Linked DNA regions of Microscilla marina ATCC 23134. The protein of the gene in region 2 interacts with the protein of the main gene of each other region in a pairwise test. Links are inferred from orthologs where the notes say so. Each region holds a gene or a part of one and is shown on either strand. Other genes may lie near its edges.

Region 1 (9,314 bases), on a different replicon or contig from region 2:
GATATTGTAATATTGGGCATTCAGCTATAGCACTCCTTACCTGTTGTGTACTTTGCAAGGCAGCTGCTTTGTTATAAAATTAACTATAACTCACGCCAAGGGCTCTCTTTGGCTTACACGACTATACTATATGCACTATGATGAAACTGTTCTTAATTATCAATGTTTTACTTGTTTATGCCGCTACTGTCTCTCAGGCGCAAACTCCCTACGTGACCAAACACCTACCTAAAGACTATAAAGGAGGATACCAGAGTTGGGCGTTGACGCAAGATAAAACAGGCATGGTGTATGTGGGCGATAACTTTGGAATTCTACAATATGATGGTAAAGAATGGCGTAAATTCCCAATAAAGAATAAAGGTTTTGTCTTTGCTATTGGTTATTACCAAGACACCCTATTTGTGGGCTCCAACAATGAATTAGGCTATTTGGGGTACGACTCTACCGGACAAAACCGCAAATATGTATCCTTGATTCCATCTATTCCTAAAGAACAGAGAAAATTTAAAACGATTCGAACTATTTTACCTCTGGACAAAGGCGTTGCTTTTATAGATTGGTTTAAAAAAGCATTGATTTATCAAAATGGCAAGTTTACTTATGTAGATCCTGATGATTCAACAATTTATAATAAGGGACAATTTGCCCCCATTGCTAAAAAAGGCAAACAAGTCTTTCATTTTAACAATAATATATATGCACAAGCTGGAAGTGATTTATTTGCTTGGAATGGAAAAAAACTAGTAAAAACTAACCTCCTTCAAGGAGTAAAAAACCTGCCTGATATATGGCGTATAATAAACTATAGCCAAGACACTTTGCTTGCGTTTGATGCCAAAACTCATCAAATGCGTTGGTTATACCTAAAAAACGGCAAATTTCAGAGAGAAGAAGCTTTTACAACTGAACTCGACAATGTTTTTGCCAAATTAAACACGACTTTTGTTATTTATTATTTCAAGGTGCTGAACAATGGCTCTATTGCGCTTACCATCAAAAACAAAGGATTGTATGTATTAGGCAAAGATGGTAAAATTCAACGTTTTATTGCTTCTAATCGAGATACTCCCACCCTTTTAATCTACAATTTTGATTTTGATAAAGAAGGTAATATATGGACCTTGGGTGAAAAAGGAATTGGGCAAATCCATAATAATAGCTCTTTTACCTATTGGGACAAAAGGCACGGCTTTTCCGGGCAAATTCTAAGGATGACCTATCATAACCAAAGGCTCTATGTGGGTACTATGAATGGGCTTTCATTCTTGAACAAACAAGGTCGTTTTGAAGAAGTAAAAGGAATCAAAGATGGAGTATGGGACTTTTTGGAACACCAAGGCAGGTTTTATGTGGCACATACCGGTACTATTTATGAAATGAAAAATGGAAAGCCTGAAAGGATTGTAGATCAAGCTTATACACAAACACTTGTAGCACTAAAAAACGCCCCTTCTAAACTGATGATAGGTACTTATAACCAGGGATTATTTTTGATGGCTCAGAAAAAAGGGAAATGGATAAAGAAAAAAGTAAAAGGCGAAAAAGTAACGGCAAAAATATACTCTATTATAGAAGATAAAGATGAAAGTTTATGGATTCACGATTTCCAGTTAGGTATTTTTAGGGTATGGCTCAATGCCGCAAAAGATAGTGTGGTAAAGCAAGTAGTATATACAGCCAAGGATGGCTTACCTTCTACTGCAGCCAATATAGTGTTTCGCTTAAAAAACGGTCAGCTAATTTTTGGTACAACAGATGGCATATATGCATTTGACCGGGCAAAAAAACGTTTTCATCCTCACCCTATTTTACATGCTTACACCAAAGGCAAACAAGTATATTACATATATGAAACAAGAAAGGGGAATTTATTTATCCAGATAAAAAAACCTGATAAAGTCGAGTTGGCCATGCTAAAAGCAACCTCTAACAACGGATATACACTCGTAGAAAAACCTTTCAGAGCTATACAAACTTCACTTGATAGTGAAGCTATCATAGAGTTAACAGACGGACGGGTGGCAATAGCCAAAGACCAAACTATGATATTATATGATGACCAATGGAAAAAGAGTCCTCCCAACACTTATCAAACCATTATCAGGAAAGTATTCATTAATAATGATTCTCTTCTTTTTACTGAAAACAGCCTACATTCTGTCTCTCTTGATTATCAGTTCAACACGCTTAGGTTTGATTACGCTTCTTTGTTTTATGAACATAGCAACCAAAACCAGTATCAGTTCAGGTTAAAAGGTTTTCAAGAAAAATGGTCTAAATGGAGCATAGAACGCAATACTAATTATACCAATTTGCCCGAAGGTAATTATGTTTTTGAAGTAAGGGCTAAAAATGCGCATGGTGACCTAAGCAAGTTGGCACGTTTCGAGTTCAAGGTTTACCCTCCCTGGCACCGCACTTGGTGGGCTTATACCTTGTATGTGGTATGTGCAATATTATTTGTATTAATCGTTTTACGCATCAATGCAAGTCGGTTGCTTAAACAAAAAGCCAGCCTTGAAAAAAAGGTGCAACAACGTACTGTTGAGCTTCAGCATAAACAAGAAGAGATTATGGTACAACACGAAGAGCTCCAGCAACAACACGAAGAAATTACCGCTCAACGTGACTTTATTGAAAAAAAAAACCAACAGCTTTATCAGAAAAACCTTCAGGTAAAAAAGAGTATAGAGGCAGCCAAGCTTATTCAAGATGCTATTTTGCCTTTTAATGACAGAATGCAAGGAATATTTAAAAACTATTTTGTGCTTTTTCGTCCACGTGACATCGTATCGGGAGATTTTTATTGGGCAGATAAAACTAAAGATGGCAAGGATATAAGGCTAGTAGCCGCTATAGATTGTACCGGACACGGGGTGCCAGGAGCTTTTATGAGTATGATGAGTTATACTTTGCTGAATGAGATTGTACACCAAAAAAATATTATTCAACCTGCCCAAATATTAGAAACACTAAAATCTGAGTTAAAGCACGCCCTACAACGAGAAAAAACGGGTAATCAATCAGGAATGGACATGGCGCTGTGCAATATTCAATACTTGCCTGATGGCACTGTAAAGGTTGTTTTTGGTGGTGCCAAACGCCCTATGTATTACATTAAAAGTGATAGTCAAGAGTTTGGTGAAGTCAAAGGTAGTAGAATTTCTATTGGCATAGTTCCCAGAAACCATCAGGTTTTTGAAGAGCACACACTTACCTTACACAAAAATGATTTAATATTTTTGACCACTGACGGGTATAGTGATCAGAACAATGTAGCCAGAAAAAGTTTTGGCTCACAAAAACTCAAAAAACTCCTGGCTTCGCAGGCTTTGAAACCAATGTCCGAACAACAACGAGTGCTAGAAGAAAACCTGGATGAATATATGCACCAAACAAGTCAAAGAGATGACATTTTGGTGGTAGGGATAAAATTATAAAACCCCACTCAATATACAATCAAATGGGGTTTTGTTTATTTTATAAATACTATCTTTTCTTACTTAAAAGCAGCCTCTATAATAGTCGCTTGCTCTTGGCTATGTACTGTGTGATAACCAGTGGCAGGTGAAGCACTTGACTTACGAGCGATGACCTCTATTTGGTCATAACGATATACTCGCTGAATGTAACTCCAGGCACCCATATTTACTGGTTCTTCCTGCACCCAATACGTTTTGGCATTGACATATTTACCCAATTTTAAGTGGATAGACTTAGTAGGGAATGGGTGCAATTGTTCTACACGAATAATTGCTACATCTTTGCGCTTATCGTCTTGTTGCTTTTTAAGCAAGTCGTAATAGATTTTACCAGTACACAACAATACTTTTTTCACCTTTTTAGCCTCTACATAGTCATCACCTATGACTTCATGAAACTGCCCATCGGTAAACTCAGCTACAGAGGACACTACTTTCTTGTCACGCAATAACGACTTAGGTGACATAATCACCAACGGCTTGCGGAATTCCCAAGCCAACTGACGTCGTAAAATATGGAAAAGGTTGGCAGGGGTAGTCAAGTTAGCCACAATAATGTTGTACTCTGCTGACATTTGCAAAAAACGCTCTAGTCGGGCACTTGAGTGTTCAGGTCCTTGCCCTTCATAACCGTGCGGCAACAACATAACCAAGCCATTCATTTTTTGCCATTTAGACTCCACAGCAGTAATGAACTGATCTATGATAATTTGTGCACCATTGGCAAAATCTCCAAATTGGGCTTCCCAAATGGTAAGAGCGTGAGGGTTTGCCATCGCATAGCCAAACTCAAAACCTAGTACGCCATATTCAGACAATAGTGAGTTGTAGATGCGCATTTTCTCTTGCCCTTCTTGAATATAATCAAGGCTATAGAAAGGTTCACTGGTATTGGCATCATGCAATACAGCGTGGCGGTGCGAAAAAGTACCTCGTTTTACGTCTTGTCCACTAAAGCGTACAATCTTACCTTCAGCAAGTATAGACCCATACGCCAGCAATTCGGCAGAAGCCCAATCAAGTATTTTACTGCCAAAGAACATGTCTTTGCGTTTTTCGAGCAATTTTTCTATCTGGCGAATAGGTTTGAAACCTTTTGGCAAAAAGGTCAATGCCTTCCCTATTTTATCCACCATATCAGCCGTGATTTTGGTATCGTATACCCTATCAAAGTCGGTAGGAGTAGACCAACGCAACTCTTCCCATTCTTTCTCTACAGGTTGTAATTTATATGCAACGGCTTTTTGCTTAACCATATTGAGCCTGTCCTGTAACATTTGCTTAAACTCCTGCTCCATTTCTTTGGCAATACTTGCGTCCAAGTCACCACTTTCTTTGAGACGACTCAAGTATAGTTCACGTGGATTGGGGTGCTTAGAGATCAGCTTGTACAACGCAGGCTGGGTAAATTTAGGTTCATCACTTTCGTTGTGCCCATGTTTACGGTAACACACCAAGTCGATGAAAATATCGCGGTTAAATTTCTCACGAAACTCAGCTGCCAACCTACAGCAAAATACTACTGCCTCAGGATCATCACCGTTTACGTGCAATACAGGTGAGTCAGTCATTTTTGCCACGTCGGTACAGTAAATACTAGAACGGGCATCTTCAAAATTGGTAGTAAAACCTACTTGGTTGTTGATTACAAAATGAATAGTTCCTCCGGTATGGTAGCCTTCCAGTTTCGACATTTGGGTAATTTCATATACCAAACCCTGTCCGGCAATCGCCGCATCTCCGTGAATCAAAACAGGCAATATTCGATCTACATTACCATCATACATACGGTCACACTTGGCACGTACGTATCCTTCTACCAAGGGATCTACCGCCTCAAGGTGTGAAGGGTTAGGAGCTAATTGTAAATTTACCCTGTGCCCTTCAGGAGTGTCTATTTCGGTAGCAAAACCCAAGTGATATTTTACATCACCATCTCCCATTGCTTCTTCGGGCATTTCGCCTTCAAACTCGTTGAAAACATCTTCATAGGTTTTACCCATAATGTTTACCAACACGTTGAGACGCCCCCGGTGTGCCATACCTATTACTACTTCTTTTACTCCTAGCTCTGCACTACGGTTAATCACCGCGTCTAAGGCTGGAATAGTGCTTTCGCCTCCTTCTATTGAGAAGCGTTTTTGTCCAATGTATTTGGTATGTAAAAAATTCTCAAAGGCTACTGCCTCATTGAGTTTAGATAAAATTCTTTTTTTGTAGTCAGACGAAGGATTGAAGTTGAGCGACTCGCTCTCAATTTTTTGTTTGAACCACTCCAGTACTTCTGGCTCACGAATATAGGCATACTCAAAACCAATGGTGCGCTCATAAATATGCTTAAGGGCGTCAGTGATTTCTTTCAAAGTAGCTGGGCGATCAAAAATAGTACGTCCTGCCTCAAAGGTAGTATTAAGGTCGGCATCGGTCAAACCAAAATCTTTGAGTTCGAGCCGAGCCCGACGGTCGCGGCGTGGTCTTACTGGGTTGGTTGTAGACAAAAGATGGGCACGCGAACGGTAAGCCGAGATCAACTCACGAACGCTGATTTCTTTCTCTATATCGGTTTTAGAAGCTTTACCTTTGGTTGTAGAAGCAGCCCCGTTTTGTCCGTTGGTGTTTTCACCTGGTTCTCCATATTGCTCTACCGAAAAGTCAAATCCTTTAAAGAAATATTGCCAGGTACTGTCAACCGATTCGGGGTCGTTTTTATATTGCTGGTACAGCTCTTCTACATAAGCCACATCAGCGTTTCCGATATAAGAAAATTTATCCATTTTGTGTGTTCAATTCAATATTAATAATCAATCTGACTGAGTATAGGTAATCTTGTTAACTATACCTTACCTAATTAAAACTCAATACTAATTTACACTTTTTAAATTAAAAAGCAGGAGAGGGTTTATTTTTTTTAAAAGTGTTGACTTCAGAGGCAATATTGGGGCACAAAAGTAGGCTAAATTGCCCTACCCAAAACGCTGAGGTAAGGCAATGAAGTAAGTATTTTTATAAAACTAAGGCAACACATCAGTCTTAAGCTTTTGCAACAATTTTAATTCGTTTATCAAATAGCTCATTTCTAACATACGCAACTCCAAATGACTAATCATTTTTTCGATATTATCAGGGCTTAAGCTTTGCCCAGTTTGGCTATAATGTTCTAATGGTGTGTCTGCCGATAATGAGAGATGCTCTAAACGAGCACGAATGCCTTGCTCAAACCAATCAAGCGAATAAGGGCTTTGGGCAACCTCAAAGAAATTAGTACCTTGCATACTGTTAAGTTTTTATATTTAGCAAAGCCTCTGGGGTAAGACGGTCAAATCTAACACCTCAGGGGCATCTTTGTTTTTCAAAGACGATCAAAGATAGTGAAAAATCGTTTATTTTAAAAATCTACGACTTTTGTTTTTTGTTATTCACACGGAAAATATTTTCAAAATCACTAAATTCATGCAAAAACCTATTCATACGGTTAACTGATACTTTCCTACCTTCTGCATAGAAATCGTACCTTACGTCTTTTAATCGCCTTTTTTGTTCAGAAGAAAGTTGAGGATACACGTTTTCAAGAAACCATTCAAAGGCGTCGTGGAGGGTTTTAAATTCAGGCATATTTGTTATTTTTAAGACAGTATTATATAATGGGTCTAAATTTAAGCAAAATGTGCTATTTTTAATTTTAATTATAAAGAAATGCAGCAACTAACCAAAAAAGAACGCCAACTTACCAGAAAGTATATTGCGAACAAAAGTAGTGATTTACCTTTTTATAAATGCTACGCCAGTGCTGACTGGTTTTCGGGGCATGAGCTGGTATCAGTATATGTAAGTAAGAAAATGCACAGCGGCAAAATTTGCTGTTGTGTTTACCTGATAGATAAGGGATGTTTGGGGCTGAAAAGCACCCTATATTTTATCAATATGGATGCTAACGAATATGAAGATTTTGTCGATGAAAATTTTATGAGAGAAGGGCGTGAATATGAACAAATTAATGAAGAAACGGCTCATAACCTTATTTTTGGGGGCATTGACCACGCAGCAAGTTGTGGTTTTGACCCTATGGATAAAGACTGGGCAATTACCCAAAGATTTTTGGACGAAGACTTGATTACAGATGGAATAGACGAAATAGAGTTTGGCAAAGACGGTAAGCCTATCTACTTGACAGGACCGTATGATGATATAAAGAAAAATCTTAGAGTTTTGACTAATAACTTAGGAGAAGACGGTTTTACTTATGTAGCTCCTCCTTTTTAATTGAGTTACAACAAAGTATTACCTCTGCCTTTGAGGCAAAACTTGCAACAATCCTTCACTGAATTTTAAAGCCAAAAGTTATCCACATTTTACCTCGTTTTTTTGTGGATAACTGGTGGATAACTTTTTTAGGACGTTTCAAAGGTTAGGCAACCGAGCCATACACAACTCAAATGTGCCTACAAGTCGTTTTTACAAAGCAACAAAAAACTCAAACCATCAAAAGTTAAGTTATATCACTAAAGTATAAAAACCGATTTGTTGGGTACGTTATCTAAGGGCTGATAAGGCTGAATGATGAGTTTATATTTATAGTCATCAGGGTTTACTTCACTATACTTTTTGTAAGGCAAATCAGGGGCATTTTTTTGAATCAGGCTAAAAAACTCACCCGTAAGTTTTGACGAAAATTCACCCGAAAAAATGTCTTGAAAAACCGCCTCATCAGACGTAAACAAACCATAGGCAGTCTCAAAACCACTATTAACAACTCCCCAAAAATTACACTCACACCAATCGTAATATGACTTAAACTTGATGTGTATACCTGTGTCCTTAAAGGGAATATGTAAACGTGCATCTACCAACGGATTATCCTCTGTATTAGCTTCTAACAATTCACCTGTTTCCTCCTCGGTAGCCATTGCTTTTACCTGCCCTTCTTCCTCAGGTTTTTCGTTCTCAGCATTTGCTTCCTCTTCATCCTGAGAAGCCAGCCATTGGTGTGGCAATACAAAAGACTTAAAAAAACGGGTGTGATTGCCCACTACCCAATCTTTGCCATAAGCATTTATTGGATAGCCCTCCAGGTGGTTGGCTTGCAAATCGGTCAAAAACTCATCAAAATATGCGTATTGCTCGACATTTACAATCAATACTTGCGCCTCTTGAAAAGATTCATCGTGGTATACCGTACTGATAAGGTCTTCGGCTGTGGTAGGGGTGTCGGCATCGATTATAATAAATACAGTACTATGCTCAGGCAGCACATAATCTATGTCAAACTTATTGGGCATTGGAGCTATGCTTGGCTCAGCTACTTTTTCGGTCGCCTCTTCTATATTGTTTACTATTTTGAGCAAACTATGGCACAAATTAGTTTTTATTTGCGAGTGGATTTCTTCACTCATTGACAAGTCGTCAATACGGTTGAGGTAGTCATTGTAATACCTCTGTTGGATACTCAAAACATTGTACATTTCTTGACGTTGTTCTTCGACAAACCCACTGAGTTTCTGAAGAGCATCACCAATGTTTTCGTTTTGAATCAACCCCTTTACTTCGTCTAAAATGATATTTTTCATAGTTCTGTTTAGATGGTGTGTGTGCAAATATTGTACAATAGGGAACGACTATGCCTCTCACCTCAAAACACCACCTCACAGCCTTGAATTTAGCCCTGTACCAGCAGCTAATCTATAGCCCTGGTACAAAACAAAACATTAAATCCCCTTTTGCTTTTTTCGATCCGCAAAATATCTACCTAAAGTGTCAACTCCGAGAGTATTTAACGTCATTTCTTTTGTTAACCCACCTTTTCGCCCTACACACACCCCATAATACACATGA
Region 2 (8,853 bases):
TTTAAACTCTTTTCGTCCTTTGCGTAATAACTGATTAGTTTCCAGGGCGTCAAAGTTTTGACTGATTTCTTGTATTTCGCGATGAGTTTCATACAGCAAAATATGGTTGTATTTGTATACCTTTTCACGTTGCCCATTGGTAATTTCAAGAATAAAATTTTTGAGCTGGTCATATTCTTCATCTATCTTTTCGGTCAACTTGGTAGCGTGTGCTTCTATATCAGTTGCCTCTGGTTGGTCACGTTCAGCCCTGAGCAAGTTCAACTCTTTTTCTATCAGGTCAAAACTGTGGGCGGTTTTGCGCAGTAACTCCTGAATGCGGGTATTGTAGGCTATATTAGACCGGTCAAAGTCGCGGTACAACTCCGAAAAGGTCTTTTGCCCCATTGTTTGTACATAAAACTGGAGCACCTTGTGGTGTTTAAACTTATAACTTAAGGGTTTTTTAGAAAATCTGTATTTCAGCCTGTTTTGCCAATTGAGGTTGCGTATTTTTTCCTTATTGGCCTCATTTTTTTCAAAATACGCTTGGTCGTACTTAATCGTAATAGTCGCTGGGTTTTGACCAATCACTTGGGTAATTTGTTTGTATAACCACTCAGACCCTTCTACCAGGTTGTCATACTTCTCAGCAAGTTGATTGTCAATAAAGTTATTAATCAGTTCTCCGCTTTGCTGCATAAAGTGCAAGTGAATACCTAATACTTGTTGGTCTTCGTTAGCATCACCTATTTTATCTACTTGTGCCTTTAGTTGATCAAAGCTCTGTTTGATCAGTTTGCGTAAAGCTTGAGTAAGTTTTTTGTCGATGGCATAGTTAGGGTTAATATATTGGTGGCTATAGTCCAGCAACACATTACGCAAATCTTTGTGCAGTTGAGTGATAATGTCCGCCAGTTCTTCTTTTTGGGGCAATACCAACTCTGGAATCCGGTATTCGGCAATGTCAGCTTCTTGCTTGGGTAGTGCATCACTTTCGTTGGTAAGCTCAAGCAAGTTATTAGAAGCAGTCTCAAAATAAGACGACGACTTGGCCATTACCACTGTTTTATCAATTTGGCTAATGAGTTGATTGGTATTTTCATAAAACTCAAAATCCAGTTTAGATTTGATTTCAGGCAAACCCAGTATTACCAAGTCAGTATTTGTCGATTCAGCATTGATTATTTCCTGATAAGGGCGCTGTTGTACCTCATTGCTAATCACCTTTACCTCAGCTTCAATCCGCATCTCTTCCAACATCAGGGTAATGTTCTTATAAATACGGTTTTGGTTCAGGTTATCTTCGCTCACTATCAGGCAGCGTATTTTGGCCTTGCGCCAATCGTCTGACGACTGGATAAACTTGAGCAAGGTCAAGGTAAGGTTTACATTAAAACTCTTGCCTCTCCACCAAATGTCTATAGCCTCTTGTTTGCCAAATCCATGTGCCTGGTTGTACTGCATCAACAATATATTGTAATCGAGCTTGACCAGGTTATGCACAAACGAGATAAACTTGGTAGGGTCTTTGGCTTGCCTGCCCCAACCCATGAGTATGGTGTTGGGGTCAAGCCCCGAAAACCCATAAGTTTTGGCAATGTTTTCCATTCCATCATATAAGTCGATACAATCGAGCTTACGGGTAAAAAATCCCATAGACGACCCGGTAACCAACGCTCCATTGTCTTGTACAAACTGCTGCGGCTTAGAAAACACTACCTCCGACGATTTGCGTTCAACCAGGTGAAAGTCAGACAAAAAACCCAAGCGTCCTACCAGCGTTTTGCCGAACTGTACCAAATGGGGGCGTGCTTCTTCGCCTCCACTAAACATCACAATGTTAGGTCGCCAGTTGCGTTGTTTGGTTTCTTTGCTTACTATAGTATAAAGTCCCCTGCGTACTACCGACGCCCACACGCCCTCCCAGACATCGCCAAAGCCCAGTGATATTTGCTTGCGTATCAGGTAAAGAAAAATAGCCCCAATGATCACAAAAGCTACTACCATAGAGGTAAGGTCCAGGGCAATCATTACAAACAATGTAAAACCAAACCCTGTGAGACTCACAAACTTGGGTATTTTAAATGTGGGGCGAAAATCGGGACTTGCCCAGCTCTCTAAGAAACATGACAAGTTGATAAAACCATAAGCCGCTAGATAAAACATAGATACTACCTGGGCAATGGCATTCAGTTCTCCAATAAGCACTCCGGCTTCGGCAATTACAAAAGTAAGAAGCAAAGCATTGCGTGGTTCATTATTTTTGCCCACTCCTTTGCCAAAGAGCTTTGGGGTGATCTTGTCTACCGACATGGCCTGCAAAATGCGGGGTGCCCCCAAAATGCCGCCCAACGCTGATGATAAAGTAGCTCCCCAAATACCTGCCAATACAAAGGCAGGAGAAATAAAAGCAATTTCTTTGAGAATGTTGCTATTGTTACGCAAAATGTGGGGGTCTATAGTATAGGCAAGAAAAATAGACAGCACAATGTATACTACCAGTCCTACTACAATAGATGCCATTGTACCCACTGGAATAGTGCGTTTAGGGTTTTTGAGGTCGCCCGACATAGCTACCCCTGCAGTAAACCCGGTAACCGCTGGAAAAAACACGCCAAATATCACCCCTAACGATGCGTCTGGGCTAGGTGCCAGAGTAGGCGTTTTGGGAGCAAACTCCCGGCTTCCCATAAAAATGGCCACCAGCGACAACGCAATGGCTGCCATAATAAAAAACTGGGTTTTAAGGGCAAATGAGGTGCTTATAAAAGCAATGGTAGTAACAAATATAACGGTGGCAGTGCCCGCCAAACGGAGGTCGTTGACTGTAACAGCCCGCGAATTCGCTAAAATGACCCCTTGGATGGTAGAAAATTGTTGTTCAGCCACTTGCTCTTTAAGGGCGAGCTTTAGAGCATTGATAAAGGCTTCTTTGTTATGGAATACCACCTGAAGCGCATCACTGTTTTTGAGTGGTACCAAAATATCATCTATGCTGCCCACTTGTAAGGTTTTAAGCATAGGAGCCGTAATGCTCTGTTTGATGGCAATGAGTGCATTTTCGTTGATTTGGTGCCCTGATGCCATCCCGATAAAATCGAGAAAACTTTCAGAAAAACCAATGGCATACAAGGCTATGCTCAAGGCAGTACCCACAAACAGGGTAATGCCAATGGCACCTCCAATGGGTAAGCCCAGGCTCCGGGAAAGAATGTAGTACAACCCGCCCGCCTGTACCTTTTTATCGGTAGAAATAGACGATACGCTCAACCCGGTAGATACTGAAATAACGTGGGCAATTAATACAATAATAATGGTCCAAAATAAGCCGGCTTGCCCAACAACCCATCCCAAACGCAGGTACATGATTACCCCCAGAATAGTAAGTACTGAGGGGGTAAACACTCCTGTAAATGCCCCAAATTTTTTAGATTTTGCCATATATCAACTAACTGACTTACACTGCTTCAGGCAGTGAGCAACAAATGCGAAACAAGAAAACGTCTAATTTGTTAGACAGTTTAAAACTTGTTGCAAATAAAATAAATTGCAATATAAAAAAGAATTCAACTTTAGCATCTTATTTAATCAATTGCTTCTTTGAACAGAAGCCTTGCACATTCAATAATTTCTTGTATTTTTACGTATTATTTATAATCAGTCTAAATAATGAAAGTTGACTTTATGCAAACTCAAACAGATATACAAACCCCGTTCAATATAGACGAAATCAACCGCCTGATGCGCGAACGCCGTTCGGTTTTCCCCAAACAGTTTTCGGGCAAGGCAATTCCCCGCGAAATCATAGAACAAATACTGGAAAATGCCAACTGGGCGCCTAACCACGGCAAAACCGAGCCTTGGCGGTTTGTGGTGTTTACAGGTGAAGGCTTGAAAGAATTGGCACGCTTTCAGTCTGAGCTATACAAACGGATTACCCCAGCCGACCAGTTTGATCAAAAAAAGTTTGACAAACTTGCCAACAAACCCTTGATGGCATCGCATGTAATAGCCATAGGTATGAGTCGTCAGGTATCAGAAAAAATACCCGAAATAGAAGAGATAGAAGCCGTAGCCTGTGCTGTGCAAAATATTTACTTGACTGCCACTGCCTATGGGGTAGGGGGCTATTGGGGCAGTGGTGGGGTTACCTATCGCGAAGAAGCTAAAGACTTTTTTGGGCTCGACCCACAAGACAAATTGTTGGGCTTCTTTTATTTGGGTTACCCCGAAAAAACTCCCAAAGCAGGCACCCGTGGCGACATAAAAGACAAAGTGGTATGGGTAGAAGAGTAGAAGCTTGCCCATAAACAATAAAAACCCTCCTCTGTGCTTGTATACAGAGGAGGGTTTTTGTTGAATTGATTATTTTCTTTCCCAAGGCTTATAGAAATCTAAAGCTGTGCTTCCAGTTCATCTATTTTCATTACCAGTTCTTCCCAAGCATCATTGGCGGCAGCCAATTCCTCTTGTACTTTGGCAAATTCCTGTTGGGTTTTTTCTAGTTTTTCAGGATCGTTATAAATAGTGTTGTCAGCAAGCTTGAGCTCTATCTCCTCTTGCTTTTTTTCTGATTTAGTGACCTTTGCTTCAGCTTTTTCGAGCGCCATTTTGGTTTCTCGTATTTCACGCTTAATTGCCTTTATTTCGGGCGAGTCTTGTGGCTTTGGCTTTTTTTCCTTCTTTTTCTTCTCTTGAGGAGCCGCTGCTTGCGCCATTTTTTTTGCCAGTTGTTTTTGGTACCAATCGTTGTACTCGGCAAAAGTGCCCAGATATTCTTTAATTTCTTCGTCTTCGATGTACCAAATCTTATTGGCCACCTGCGAAATAAAGTGACGGTCGTGCGATACTACTACAAAAGTACCTTCGTATTGATCGAGTGCCTGCATCAATATATTGACCGATTGAATGTCTAGGTGGTTGGTAGGCTCATCGAGTAGCAGAAAGTTGGCTTCAGAGATCAGCACCTTGGCTAGAGCCACCCTTGACTTTTCTCCTCCCGAAAGAATTTTAATTTTCTTAAATACGTCGTCATCCTTAAACAAAAAGCAACCCAATACGCTTCGTAGTTCCGTTTCTGTTTTTGCCGAGCCCGCTTGTTTGAGTTCCTCTAGTATTTCGTTTTCTACTACCAACGACTCGAGCTGGTGCTGGGCAAAAAACGAGAACAACACATTGTGCCCTAGTTTGCGTTCGCCCTTTATTTGTTCGGTACCTGCAATAATGCGCAACAGAGTAGACTTACCCTTTCCGTTGGCACCCACCAATGCTATTTTATCGCCTCGTTCTATGCGTGCTGTGGTGTTTTTCAAGATAGTAAGGTCGCCGTAAGCCTTGCCTATATTGTCGAGCTCCATTACCTGACGCCCCGACTTTTGCCCAAAGTTAAACTTAAAATTTACCTTGGCAGTTTCGTCAATTACCTCATCAATCAAGTCCATTTTTTCCAGTGCCTTTACTCTTGATTGTACCTGGCGTGCTTTGGTAGATTTAGATCGAAAACGCTCAATAAAACGTTCAGTTTGACGTATTTTGTCTTGTTGGTTTTCGTAGGCAGATTGTTGTATTTCCTGACGGAGCTCGCGTTCTTTCAGATAAAAAGAATAATTGCCCGCATAAATATTTAGCTTTGCCTGTGACACCTCTACCGTGGTTTTTACAGCATTGTCCAAAAACTGGCGGTCGTGCGATACTACTATAATGGCGCCTTCGTAGCTATGAATGTAGTTTTCTATCCACTGAATAGACGGTAAATCTAAGTGATTGGTAGGTTCATCGAGCATCAGCAAGGCGGGCTTTTGCAATAGCAATTTGGCAAGCATTACCCGCATACGCCATCCTCCCGAAAATTCCTGCAAAGGGCGTTGCAAATCAGCAGTTTTGAAGCCCAAACCTTCAAGAATTTCTTCGGCTTTTGCTTGCATAGAGTAGCCTCCCAACATCTCGAAACGTTCTTGTAATTTGGCAAGTTTGTCTACCAACGAGTCGGTATAATTTACCTCCATCTCGTGCAAGGTTTTATCAATTTGCTCCTGGAGTTGATTTTGTTCTTCAAAAGCCTGCATGGCCACCTCCAGAATACTCTCGTTGGTAAGGTAAGAAAGCAAGTCTTGGTTAAGAAAGCCAATCGTACAATCTTTTGCCTTAGAAATGGTGCCCTCGTCGGGAGCATATTCACCTGAAATAAGTCTTAACAGGGTAGATTTTCCAGTACCATTGGCTCCAATGAGTCCTATCCGGTCTTTGGGTTTGATATGAAGGTTGGCATCTTTGTACAACGGTCGGCTACCGAAATAAAACGACATGTTACTAATGGCGAGCATAAGTAAAATATATTCAGGTTATCAATTAAGTTCAAACCACAAAGCTACGAACAAAGTACAGGGATTTGCAATTTAATGGGAAAGTTATTAGACTTTGGAGGAGGTGAGGGTTGGATATTGCAGTTTTGGCAGGTGTTTAGAATAAATATTAAGCGCAAAGTTTTCCCGCAAGCCTTGTTGTTTTCAAAGCAAGCTCAGTCAGCAAAAGGAGAGGGCGACCACGAGGGAGCCGCCCAATGAACCCTTTAACTACGATTTTATACCTCGCTAAAAATCAACGTAATAGAAAAATAGTAGCTACCCATAGAACAGGCTGTACCTAACACCTAGAACCTTATTTTTACTATCCACCAAACCCGATAGATTTACTATTTTCGTTTTTATTGCTTGCTACTCTAAAGGTCACCATTATATGCGTATCGGTTTGACTAATGGCTATAGAGCGGTAATCAATGTCTACTTCGCCAATTTCTTTCTTTATTTGCTCAATGTCCAGTGTGTTCACACTGTTGCCATTGCTGTCGAAAGTAAGCGGTATTTTTTTTGTGAAAAACTTAAGTTCCTTGATTTTTTCCATTGTGAGATTGTTTTAATGAGTAGTCCCAGCCAATAAACAAGTGAACAGACTTGGGTCAATGGTTTAACTTTGTCATACACTTTGTACATTGGCTAAACCTCACCAAAAATAGAGAAAAAAATGAGGAATCCAGTTTTTGGAGCAACAAAACAAAGCATAAAAAAAGACTCACCAAGGTAATTGGGAGTCTCTTATTTTTAATATATGAAAACAATTTTTGATTGATGCTAAAAACTTAGGAATGGTGTAAAAATAAAGTTCTATAGTAACGCCAAAATATTTTGTTGGCAGGAGAGGCAATATCCAGTGAATGTTGAGCCCGCCCTGCGGGACGGCGTCATAGCAGCGCTACGGCAAGTTTTTTTAACGAATTCTGTCAGCGAAAGATGACGTTAAAAATGTAAATTTATTTTGGTACTATTCCTTAGAGTTGCTCGGCAAATTGGCTGGCAAGCAACAAAGCTTCGTCCAGGTCGGGTACCTTGGGCATGAGCATTTCTGTATTACGGCTCAAGTCGCCCCCCAACATCAGACTCACCGATGCCCTGGCAAGAATATCGGTTGGTTCTATCCATATTTCTACTTTTAGGCCATGTTTGGAGGCTTCTTTATAGTACCAATCTTCCAGTAGTTCCTGCAGGTCAAGTGTTACCATTTGCAAAGTAGAATGGTCTGATACCATAATTTGAGTATGATGATCACGAAAGTGATCCAAGGTTTGTTGCAATAGTTCTTTGTGGTACTCTTCTACGCCCCAGTGTCCCTTCCAAGAAACCAAAATGGCACAGGGTATATAAGGGCTAAGATCAAAGATATCTAAATGCTCCGAGGTAAATAATGTTCTATAGTTCATAATTCGTAAGACATGTGTGGTTTCATAAACTACTAAAAATGTAATAAAAAGTTTTGTGAACAAGGTTTATATTTGTAAGAAAACTGGTTGAAACATAATAATTTGACGAAAAAATCCTTCATATCTACTACTCCACCACCCACAAACGGTGCGCCTCGGCAATGGTGGGTGGTTCAAGCCTGCCCAAAAAATTATAGATTACCTTTTCCTTAATGACTACTTCTCGTTCACGGTTTTGCTTGAGCACTACCGACAAAGGTTTGGGTAAATACACAATGGTAGTGCTGCCCCGGTATTGACTAAATAAGTCAATGAGCTTTTTTCGGTTTTGGCGGGTAATATTGGTGGCATTCCACACAAATGACTGCTGTTTACGCAAACATTCTTTTGCTTTTTCTTGCGCAGCTTGTATTACCTTGCCTTGGTTGTCTTTAAACGACACCCCCAATTCTTGTCGGAGCTTGTCTAACGATACTACAGGTAAATCTGTTGCGTATGTGTCAATCCAAGTGTCTTTGCCAGCGCCTGGCAGCCCACAAAGTAAAAATACCTCTACACAAGTATTGTCATAAATAGGGGCATCGGGGTATACTTCGGACTTTTGAAAATACAAAAAACGAGTATGTGGACTGGCAAAATGTCGTGCGGCTCCAAAACAGTGTTGCTCACGGCAAAACTCAGCAAAGAATTCAATTCGCTCCAGCCACTCTTCCTGGGTATCACTTATTCGCCCCCTTAGATCTGCCTCCGCCACCCAAGCAAGCCATTCGGTATTTACACTTAGGCTTGCCTGAATTACGGTTTTTTCGGGATGAGTTTTAGACAAAAACCAAATAGGCAAACCATGAAAACGTACCAATTGGCAAATCTGCTCTTTTACCCAATGGCTCCAGGGTAAATCTGCCAACACCTGTCTGGCTCGTTTTTCACCCTTTTTGGCGTGGCGCGGCGAAGTAATTCTTACTTGGTCGGTACCTTCTATGGGCTCTATCACGGTGCATTCGGGTTTGGCAATGTCGTGCAGCAAACAGGCGGTAAACAAAATGGTACGAGTTTGGGCGTCTGCTTGTTGCCATCCTTGCAGCTCAAACAAAGCCTCTACTACCATGCGGGTGTGA

What was found.
Region 1: the proteins of M23134_RS34305 (region 2) and M23134_RS06860 interact in binary tests that used the Escherichia coli proteins (3 or more experiments, as listed by UniProt). The link is inferred for Microscilla marina ATCC 23134 from one-to-one orthologs.

The regions. Positions count from the first base shown.
Region 1 is NZ_AAWS01000006.1:173,684-182,997, reverse strand. Bases 3,303-6,639 are described here. They hold M23134_RS06860 (2-oxoglutarate dehydrogenase E1 component), read right to left. Parts: upstream 6,260-6,639; coding sequence 3,503-6,259; downstream 3,303-3,502. Other genes in these bases: M23134_RS06855 (hypothetical protein), read right to left, coding at 6,497-6,639; M23134_RS06865 (SpoIIE family protein phosphatase), read left to right, coding at 3,303-3,443. Also shown: M23134_RS06870 (SpoIIE family protein phosphatase), read left to right, coding at 1-30; more of M23134_RS06865, read left to right, coding at 138-3,302; more of M23134_RS06855, read right to left, coding at 6,640-6,757; M23134_RS06850 (hypothetical protein), read right to left, coding at 6,879-7,097; M23134_RS06845 (hypothetical protein), read left to right, coding at 7,179-7,745; M23134_RS06840 (hypothetical protein), read right to left, coding at 7,985-9,049; M23134_RS06835 (DNA polymerase/3'-5' exonuclease PolX), read right to left, coding at 9,188-9,314. UniProt on the Escherichia coli protein: E1 component of the 2-oxoglutarate dehydrogenase (OGDH) complex which catalyzes the decarboxylation of 2-oxoglutarate, the first step in the conversion of 2-oxoglutarate to succinyl-CoA and CO(2).
Region 2 is NZ_AAWS01000070.1:15,537-24,389, forward strand. What follows is about bases 3,842-6,717. They hold M23134_RS34305 (ABC-F family ATP-binding cassette domain-containing protein), read right to left. Parts: upstream 6,306-6,717; coding sequence 4,377-6,305; downstream 3,842-4,376. Other genes in these bases: M23134_RS34300 (nitroreductase family protein), read left to right, coding at 3,842-4,278; M23134_RS41570 (hypothetical protein), read left to right, coding at 6,381-6,545; M23134_RS34310 (hypothetical protein), read right to left, coding at 6,649-6,717. Outside these bases: M23134_RS39400 (amino acid permease), read right to left, coding at 1-3,423; more of M23134_RS34300, read left to right, coding at 3,652-3,841; more of M23134_RS34310, read right to left, coding at 6,718-6,882; M23134_RS34315 (hypothetical protein), read right to left, coding at 7,307-7,735; M23134_RS34320 (AAA family ATPase), read right to left, coding at 7,863-8,853. UniProt on the Escherichia coli protein: Genetic data indicate it may be involved in ribosome assembly or function.